One region of the Streptomyces canus genome, then DNA from elsewhere that is predicted to be linked to it. Evidence: predicted binding sites of a transcription regulator. Region 1 holds the regulator's gene; each other region holds the start of a gene.
What was found. The regulator HrcA, encoded in region 1, represses chaperone genes, less so after heat shock. The targets are predictions, from matches to a motif close to TTNGCACTCNGNNNNNCNGAGTGCNAA.
Positions count from the first base shown of each region.

Region 2: the regulator HrcA is predicted to act here: its motif matches at 1,802-1,828, upstream of groL (chaperonin GroEL).
Region 3: the regulator HrcA is predicted to act here: its motif matches at 1,802-1,828, upstream of groES (co-chaperone GroES).

Region 1 is NZ_CP107989.1:6,709,149-6,712,423, reverse strand. It holds gene dnaJ (molecular chaperone DnaJ) at 1-1,053, opposite strand, end outside; gene hrcA (heat-inducible transcriptional repressor HrcA) at 1,054-2,070, opposite strand; gene OG841_RS30685 (MBL fold metallo-hydrolase) at 2,221-2,952, shown strand; gene OG841_RS30680 (DUF3097 domain-containing protein) at 2,984-3,275, shown strand, end outside.
Region 2 is NZ_CP107989.1:5,603,990-5,607,264, reverse strand. It holds gene groL (chaperonin GroEL) at 14-1,639, opposite strand; gene OG841_RS25645 (cold-shock protein) at 2,439-2,645, opposite strand; gene OG841_RS25640 (ubiquitin-like small modifier protein 1) at 3,089-3,275, opposite strand, start outside.
Region 3 is NZ_CP107989.1:4,189,826-4,193,100, forward strand. It holds gene groL (chaperonin GroEL) at 1-1,237, opposite strand, end outside; gene groES (co-chaperone GroES) at 1,349-1,657, opposite strand; gene OG841_RS18720 (polysaccharide deacetylase family protein) at 1,858-2,655, opposite strand; gene OG841_RS18725 (polysaccharide deacetylase family protein) at 2,652-3,275, opposite strand, start outside.

The DNA.
Region 1 (3,275 bases):
GCGCAGCTTCGCCAGCTCGCGCAGCAGGCGCTCCTGCTCGGGGTCCAGCTTGGTCGGGGTCTGGACCTCGACGTGGACGATGAGGTCGCCCCGGCCGCCGCCGCGCAGGTGGGTGACGCCCCGGCTGTGCAACGGGATCGACTGGCCGGACTGGGTACCGGGCCGGATGTCGACCTCCTCCATGCCGTCCAGCGTCTCCAGCGGCACCTTCGTGCCGAGCGACGCCGCCGTCATCGGGAGCGTGACCGTGCAGTGCAGGTCGTCGCCACGCCGCTGGAACTGCGAGTGCGGGAGTTCGTGGATCTCGACGTAGAGGTCACCGGCGGGACCGCCACCGGGACCGACCTCGCCCTCACCCGCAAGCTGGATCCGCGTGCCGTTGTCCACACCGGCCGGGATCTTCACGGTCAGCGTGCGGCGCGAGCGGACCCGGCCGTCGCCGGCGCACTCCGGGCACGGGGTCGGGACCACGGTGCCGAAGCCCTGGCACTGCGGGCACGGCCGGGACGTCATGACCTGGCCCAGGAAGGACCGCGTCACCTGCGACACCTCACCGCGGCCGCGGCACATGTCACACGTCTGGGCCGAGGTCCCCGGCGCCGCGCCCTCACCACTGCAGGTGGTGCACACGATCGCCGTGTCGACCTGGATGTCCTTCGTGGTGCCGAAGGCCGCCTCGTCGAGTTCGATCTCGAGACGGATCATGGCGTCCTGGCCGCGCCGGGTGCGCGAGCGCGGACCCCGCTGCGACGCCGTACCGAAGAACGCGTCCATGATGTCCGAGAAGTTCCCGAACCCACCGGCCCCGAAGCCGCCCGCGCCACCGCCGCCGGCCTGCGAGAGCGGGTCGCCGCCGAGGTCGTAGACCTGCTTCTTCTGCGGGTCCGACAACACCTCGTAGGCGGCGTTGATCTCCTTGAACCGCTCCTGGGTCTTCGGATCCGGGTTGACGTCCGGGTGCAGCTCGCGCGCGAGCCGACGGAACGCCTTCTTGATCTCATCCTGCGACGCGTCGCGGCGCACGCCGAGAACGGCGTAGTAGTCCGTGGCCACTTACGACTCCGCCAGGATCTGTCCGACGTACCGTGCCACTGCGCGTACCGCTCCCATCGTTCCCGGGTAATCCATGCGGGTCGGTCCGACCACGCCGAGCTTGGCGACTGCCTCGTTGCCCGAACCGTAGCCGACCGACACCACCGAAGTGGAGTTGAGTCCCTCGTAGGCGTTCTCGTGACCGATGCGTACGGTCATGCCCGAATCCCCCGCCTCGCCAAGGAGTTTGAGGAGGACGACCTGCTCCTCCAGGGCCTCCAGGACGGGCCGGATGGTGAGGGGAAAGTCATGTCCGAAGCGGGTGAGATTGGCGGTGCCGCCGATCATCAGCCGCTCCTCGTTCTCCTCGACGAGTGTCTCCAGGAGAGTGGAGAGCACTGTCGTGACCGTACCCCTGTCCTCGACGTCGAAGCCTTCGGGCAGGTCCTCGACCAGTCGCGGCACGTCGGCGAACCGGCGCCCCGCGACCCGGCTGTTGAGCCGGGCCCGCAGATCGGCGAGCGAGGCCTCCCCGAAGGGTGCCGGGCAGTCGACCATGCGCTGCTCGACCCGGCCGGTGTCCGTGATCAGCACGAGCATCACGCGCGCGGGGGCGAGCGAGAGCAGTTCCACATGCCGCACGGTCGAGCGGGTGAGGGACGGGTACTGCACGACGGCGACCTGCCGGGTCAGCTGCGCGAGCAGCCGCACGGTCCGGGCCACGACGTCGTCGAGGTCCACCGCGCCGTCGAGGAAGTTCTGGATGGCGCGCCGCTCGGGCGCGGTCATCGGCTTGACGCCCGCGAGCTTGTCGACGAACAGCCGATAGCCCTTGTCGGTCGGGATGCGCCCGGCACTGGTGTGCGGCTGGGCGATGAACCCCTCGTCCTCCAGGGCCGCCATGTCGTTGCGGACGGTCGCCGGGGAGACGCCGAGGTTGTGCCGCTCGGTCAGGGCCTTCGACCCGACCGGCTCCTCGGTGCCGACGTAGTCCTGGACGATGGCGCGCAGCACCTGGAGCCTGCGTTCACTCAGCATCGCGCACACCTCCAGAAGTCGTTCCCTCGGCACCTCGCCTGGCACTCTGTCCGTCCGAGTGCCAACGCTCCCCGGCCAGTGTACGGCGGTGGGGTAGTCCCCGGGCAAGGCTGGTCCCGGCGTGACGGGTCGTACGGCTAGCGTCGCGGTATGACGGTGACTTGGGAAGAGCTCGGGTGGGAGCGGGTCGCGACCGGGGTGGGGCGGTGCCGGCTGCCCGGCTGGGACTGCACGGCGGGCCTGGTGATCGGCGAGGGCACGGCCCTGCTGATCGATTCCGGCTCCGGCCTCGCGGAGGGCGCCCGCCTGCGCGCACAGGCCGAGGAACTCGCCGGCCATCGTGTGACCCATCTCGCTCTCACCCACCCCCACTTCGACCATGTCTTCGGGGCGTCGGCGTTCGCGGGGGCGGAGGTGTTCGGCGCGGTGGGTGCGGAGACGGTGCTGAGGGGACGGCTGGGCCGCGCGGAGCTGCGGGCGGACGCGGTGCGCAACGGACTGGACGCGGCGGTGGCCGACGAGGCGGTGGACGCCCTCGTCTGTCCCCGGCATCACGTCTCCGGCGAGTGGACGCTCGACCTCGGCGGCGGCCGCCAGGCGCTGCTGGCGAACGTCGGCCCCGGCCACACGGCCCACGACCTCGCCGTCCTCGTCCCCGGTTCCCCGGAGGTCGTCTTCTGCGGCGACCTGGTCGAGGAGTCGGGCGAACCGCAGGCGGGCCCGGACGCCGTACCGCCGCACTGGCCCGCCGCGCTGGACCGGCTGCTGGCCCTGGGCGGCGAGGACGCGCTGTACGTGCCCGGTCACGGAGCGGTGGTGGACGCGGCGTTCGTCCGGGCACAACGGGACGCGCTGGCGGCCCGCTTCGGCGTGTCGTCATGACTCCCGAGCCGCTTCTCCTATCGTCATCCGAATGCGCCAGTACTCCGCCGACCTGACCCCTCCGTGGAAGAAGCCCAAGCCGGTGCCGGAGGTCCCCGCCGAGCCCGGTCTGGTGGTCGAGGAGCCGGGGACGGGCTTCTGCGGTGCGGTGATCCGCTGCGAGGCGGGGACGGTGACGCTGGAGGACCGCTTCGGCAAGCACCGGGTGTTCCCGCTGGAGCCGCGCGGCTTCCTCCTGGAGGGCCGGGTGGTGACGTTGGTGAAGCCGTCAGGCGCTTCGGGCGCTTCGGGCGCTTCGGGCGCTTCGGGCGCTTCGGTACGAC
Region 2 (3,275 bases), 1.1 Mb from region 1:
GGCCGGGGGTCGATCAGAAGTCCATGTCACCGCCCGGCATGCCGCCGCCGGCCGGGGCAGCGCCCGCCTTCTCCGGCTTGTCGGCGATGACGGCCTCGGTGGTGAGGAACAGCGCGGCGATGGAGGCGGCGTTCTGCAGGGCAGAGCGCGTGACCTTCGCCGGGTCGATGATGCCTTCGGCGATCATGTCGACGTACTCACCGGTCGCGGCGTTCAGGCCGTGGCCGACGGGCAGGTTGCGCACCTTCTCGACGATGACGCCACCCTCGAGACCACCGTTGACGGCGATCTGCTTGAGCGGGGCCTCCAGGGCCAGCTTCACGGCGTTGGCGCCGGTCAGCTCGTCACCCTCCAGGTCCAGCTTCTCGAAGACCGAGGAGGCCTGGATGAGGGCCACGCCACCACCGGCGACGATGCCCTCCTCGACGGCCGCCTTCGCGTTGCGAACGGCGTCCTCGATGCGGTGCTTGCGCTCCTTGAGCTCGACCTCGGTCGCGGCACCGGCCTTGATGACGGCGACGCCACCGGCGAGCTTCGCCAGGCGCTCCTGGAGCTTCTCGCGGTCGTAGTCCGAGTCGCTGTTCTCGATCTCGGCGCGGATCTGGTTCACCCGGCCGTTGACCTGGTCCGAGGAACCGGCACCGTCGACGATGGTGGTCTCGTCCTTGGTGATGACGACCTTGCGGGCGCGGCCCAGGAGGTCCAGGGTCGCGTTCTCCAGCTTGAGGCCGACCTCCTCGGAGATGACCTCGCCGCCCGTGAGGATGGCGATGTCGCCGAGCATGGCCTTGCGGCGGTCACCGAAGCCCGGGGCCTTGACGGCGACGGACTTGAAGGTGCCGCGGATCTTGTTGACGACCAGGGTCGACAGGGCCTCGCCCTCGACGTCCTCGGCGATGATCAGCAGCGGCTTGCCCGACTGCATGACCTTCTCCAGGAGCGGGAGCAGGTCCTTGACGGAGCCGATCTTGGAGTTGGCGATGAGGATGTACGGGTCGTCGAGCGACGCCTCCATCCGCTCCATGTCGGTGGCGAAGTACGCCGAGATGTAGCCCTTGTCGAAGCGCATACCCTCGGTGAGCTCGAGCTCCAGACCGAAGGTCTGGGACTCCTCGACGGTGATGACGCCTTCCTTGCCGACCTTGTCCATCGCCTCGGCGATGAGCTCGCCGATCTGGGTGTCGGCGGCGGAGATGGAGGCCGTGGAGGCGATCTGCTCCTTGGTCTCGACATCCTTGGCCTGCTCGAGCAGGGCGGCGGAGACGGCCTCGACGGCCTTCTCGATACCGCGCTTGAGGGCCATGGGGTTGGCGCCGGCGGCTACGTTGCGCAGGCCTTCCTTGACCAGGGCCTGGGCGAGCACGGTCGCGGTGGTCGTACCGTCACCGGCGACGTCGTCCGTCTTCTTGGCGACTTCCTTGACCAGCTCGGCGCCGATCTTCTCGTACGGGTCCTCGAGCTCGATCTCCTTGGCGATGGAAACACCATCGTTGGTGATCGTGGGGGCGCCCCACTTCTTCTCGAGGACGACGTTGCGGCCCTTGGGGCCGAGCGTCACCTTGACGGCGTCCGCGAGCTGGTTCATGCCGCGCTCGAGGCCGCGCCGCGCCTCCTCGTCGAACGCGATGATCTTGGCCATGTGAAGTGGTCCCTCCAGGACTGGGGGTGATTCCTTCGGACCGCGCCCGCGCCCGCGACGGACGGCTCGCCGGCCTGTGGATCCTTGCCCCACAAGGCCTGCGGGCCTCACCGACCCGGTCCATCTTTGTCACTCTCACCTTCAGAGTGCTAACGCCAATGATTAGCACTCGGCATGGTCGAGTGCAAGCGCCTCTCGGGTATCGGGCAGGACGCCGAGCAACAGAGACGCCTCGTTACCGGCCCGTACGGCCTGGCCGACGCCACGGTGTCCGGGCCCCACACGGCCGTCCCGGCACGGCGCACGACGGCCGGCCGGGCCTCACCCGGGGTGCCCTCCCAGGGGCCCGTCGAGCGATGCGGGAGCCCGGCCGCCCCCATCCATACGGGGGGTGGCCGGGCGACAGCAACGTCTCGCTACCGACCCTTACGGCCCACCGGCGCCCCCGCGTCCGGGCGCATCGGGGCCGTACCATCGCCGACACGACGGCCCGGCCGCCCCGCCGGCGATTGCGGTAGTCCCGCACGGCGGCGCCGAGCGACAGCGACGGCTCGCCACCGGCCCATACAGCCGACCGACGCCAGGCGTCCGGGCACCACTGGCCATGTCGGCGCCGTACACAACGCCCGACTGGACCGCACGGCCGCGACCCGCAGCGGACGCGAACCCGCTCAGCCCCAGCACTCGACGGAACACCACTCCGGGCATGCCGAAGGGCCCGTACCCCATGACTCCCTATGGGGGACGAGCCCTTCGAAGAAGAACAGAAGAACGACGCTGTTGTTACCCGGCGCGTGCTTCAGCCAGTCGCGAGACGAACCATGTCCGCCTGCGGCCCCTTCTGACCTTGCGAGATCTCGAACTCGACCCGCTGGCCCTCTTCAAGGGTGCGGTAGCCGTCCATCTGAATCGCGCTGTAGTGGACGAATACATCCGCACCACCGTCGACCGCGATGAAGCCGTACCCCTTCTCCGCGTTGAACCACTTGACGGTGCCCTGAGCCATGCCTAACTCCCCTATTACTGGCCCTTGCACGGATCCACACTTCGTGGATCCGGGTCAGACCTCACCCCCCACATGGTTGGGGGCGTGCGCCGGAACGCGTCGACCGCGGCTGAATGTATCTGTCCAACTGCCGTCTGCAACAGGTCAATCGGACGAGAATTCTGGACGGAAGGGGTCCGGAATGTAGCGAGAATTCGCCTGAATTCGGGGCAAGTCGGGCCCCATAAAAGACACATAAGGCACTTAAGACGCGCACACTTTGGCTACTTCTCATCGCATGTGGAGCGAGAACTCATATGCACGCGGCAAGAAAAAAGCCGCCGCTTCCCCAACTGTACCGCGCTCAACCATAGAGAATTGCCCCCTCCGCTTCTCTCGCGGAGGGGGCAATCGGATGAACACTCGGTAATTACCGTTACCGAAGGTAATGACCAGTCATACGGTCACCCTCCGGCGACGGCCGGAATGATCGAGACGCCGGCCCCGTCGGGCGTCGCCGTCTCCAGCCCCTGCTCGAACCGCACATCGTCGTCATTGACGTACACATTGACGAACCGCCGCAGCTTGCCCTGGTCGTCGAGAACGCGCGCGGCGATACCGGTGTGGTTCTTCTCCAGATCGGCGATGACA
Region 3 (3,275 bases), 2.5 Mb from region 1:
AGACGATGCCCTCCTCGACCGCGGCGCGGGTCGCGGAGATGGCGTCCTCCAGACGGTGCTTCTTCTCCTTCAGCTCCACCTCGGTGGCGGCGCCGACCTTGATCACGCACACGCCGCCGGCCAGCTTCGCGAGGCGCTCCTGGAGCTTCTCGCGGTCCCAGTCGGAGTCGGTGTTCTCGATCTCGGCCTTGATCTGGGCGACGCGGCCCGTGACCTCGGAGGAGTCGCCGGCACCGTCGACGACCGTGGTGTCGTCCTTGGTGACGGTGACGCGGCGGGCGGTGCCGAGCACGTCCAGGCCGACCTGGTCGAGCTTGAGGCCGACCTCCTCGGAGATGACCGTGGCGCCGGTGAGGACCGCCAGGTCCTGGAGCATCGCCTTGCGGCGGTCACCGAAGCCGGGAGCCTTGACGGCGACCGCGTTGAACGTGCCGCGGATCTTGTTGACGACCAGGGTCGACAGGGCCTCGCCGTCGACGTCCTCGGCGATGATCAGCAGCGGCTTGGAGGCACCCGACTGGATGACCTTCTCGAGCAGCGGCAGCAGGTCCTGGATCGAGGAGATCTTGCCCTGGTTGATCAGGATGTACGGGTCGTCGAGGACGGCCTCCATACGCTCCTGGTCGGAGACCATGTAGGGCGACAGGTAGCCCTTGTCGAAGGCCATGCCCTCGGTGAAGTCCAGCTCCAGACCGAAGGTGTTGGACTCCTCGACGGTGATGACACCGTCCTTGCCGACCTTGTCCATCGCCTCGGCGATGAGCTCGCCGACCTGGCTGTCCTGGGCGGACAGACCGGCGACGGCGGCGATGTCGGACTTCTCGTCGATCGGGCGGGCGGTCGCGAGGAGCTCCTCGGACACGGCCTTGACCGCGGCGTCGATGCCCTTCTTCAGGGCGGCCGGGGAGGCACCCGCGGCGACGTTCTTCAGGCCCTCGCGGACCAGCGCCTGGGCCAGCACGGTGGCGGTGGTGGTGCCGTCACCCGCGATGTCGTTGGTCTTGGTCGCCACCTCCTTCACCAGCTGGGCGCCGAGGTTCTCGTACGGGTCCTCGATCTCGACCTCACGGGCGATCGTGACACCGTCGTTGGTGATGGTGGGAGCGCCGAACTTCTTGTCGATGACGACGTTGCGACCCTTGGGGCCGATCGTCACCTTGACCGTGTCGGCAAGCTTGTTGACGCCGCGCTCGAGGGCGCGACGGGCGTCCTCGTCGAACTTCAGGATCTTCGCCATGGGAGCGTGAGCCCTCTCGGAAATCTAGGTGAAAAGAGACTGCGCCCCGGGCGCCCGGCTTGTTAGTGGTCGGGGGGCCAGGGGCGCAGCTCAGAGAAATGCTTCGGTGAATTACTTCTCGATGATCGCGAGCACGTCGCGAGCCGAGAGGACGAGGTACTCCTCGCCGTTGTACTTCACCTCGGTGCCGCCGTACTTGCTGTACAGCACGATGTCGCCGGTCTTGACGTCGAGCGGCAGGCGCTCGCCGTTCTCGAAGCGGCCCGGGCCCACGGCCAGGACGACGCCCTCCTGGGGCTTCTCCTTGGCGGTGTCCGGGATGACCAGGCCAGAGGCGGTGGTCTGCTCGGCGTCGAGCGGCTGGACCACAATGCGGTCCTCGAGCGGCTTGATGGCAACCTTGGAGCTGGTGGTCGTCACGATCCGACCTCCCCCTTCGGAGATCACGGGGTTGACTGTCTGAGGTGGCGACCAGGTGGATCCGTCGTCGCGGGTGCCGGACCTGCCCGTCGCTGTGTTGGCACTCTCCAGGGGGGAGTGCCAGACCCGAGACTATGACCGCGATTAGCACTCGGTCAAGCGGAGTGCCAATCGCGTCTCCGGTGGCGTGGCCGGAGCACCTACAGATAGTCCTCCAGCCGCCCCACCGTCAGCCCGCGCCGCTCGATCTCCCGCAGCACCCTCGTCGTCCGTTCCGTCAGCGTCGGTCCCGACGCCTCCCCCGATGCCACCGAGACGATGTCTCCCGCCCGCAGCGGCCGCTGCGGCGCGCCACCCGCCGGCGACACGCTCCACAGCACCACCGCCGAGAGCCCGCAGTCGGCCGCCGCGCGCAGGGTCGTGCGGTCGTACGTGCCATAGGGCGGCCGGAACAGCCGCGGCCGGATCCCGAAGCGGGACCGCACCTTCTCCTGCTGGCCGCAGATCTCGGCGCGCTGGCCGGGGTACGGCAGCCCGCGCAGGGCGGGGTGGTCCAGGGTGTGGTTCTGGATGCTCGCGCCGACCGACTGGAGGCGCGCGAAGTGGCCGTACCCGGGGCCGACGACACTGTCGGTGAGGAACATGCTGACGGGCAGCCGCAGTTCACGGACCATGTCGACGAACCGCGGATCCCTCTCGGCACCGTCGTCATAGGTGAGGAAGACGACCTTGTCGGACGTCCCGACACGTCTGACGACCGGCGGCAGGCCGGCCCGGCGCACCGCCGCGCGCACCGGCACCCGCGGGGGCGTATGCAGCGGGGCCAGGAGGCCCCAGTGGCGGTACGGCCGTCCGTCCGCTCCGTCCCCGCCCGGTCCGTCCGACCCCACCCGCTGCGCCGCCTTCTTGCCCAGCCGTTCGATGGGATCGACGGACTGGGCACAGCCGGTGAGCAGGACGGCGGCCAGCCCGCCGGCGACCAGTGCCCGCGCTCTCACAGGTAGTCCTCGAGGCGGGCCACCGCGTACCCCTCGGCCGTGATCCTGTTCAGGAAGCGGCGGACCATGTCGGGCATCGTGCCCTTCCAGTCCTCCCGGCCCCGGAAGTGGCTGAGCACGATGTCGCCGGGGTGGATGTCCTGGTCCGGCTCGCGGTACTCCCAGTGGTCGACGAAGACCTCTTCGTTCCAGATGGGCGCGTACTTGATGCCGCAGGACCTGGCCGCGCGCAGGGTGTCCTCGTTGTAGTTGCCGTAGGGCGGGCGGAAGAGCGTGGGCCGCTTGCCGAACCGCCTTTCCATGACGTCCTGCATCCCACAGATCTCGCGCTGCTGGCCGGCGTACGACAGCGCGGGCAGGTAGGGGTGGTGGAGCGTGTGGTTGTTCAGCACCACCCCCGTGTCCCGCATCCTCGCGAAGTAGCCGTAGTCGTCCTTGACCAGGTAGTCGCTGAGGAAGGCGGTGTACGGGATCTTCAGCTCGCTCATCATCCGCAGGAATGCGGGGTCCTTCTCGGCGCCGTCGTCGATGGTGAGGAAGACGATCTTCTGCTCGGTGGGGACCGTGGTGAAGACCGGGGGCAGCCCCTTCTCCTCGTGGCCGTCGACCTCGAAGCCGTG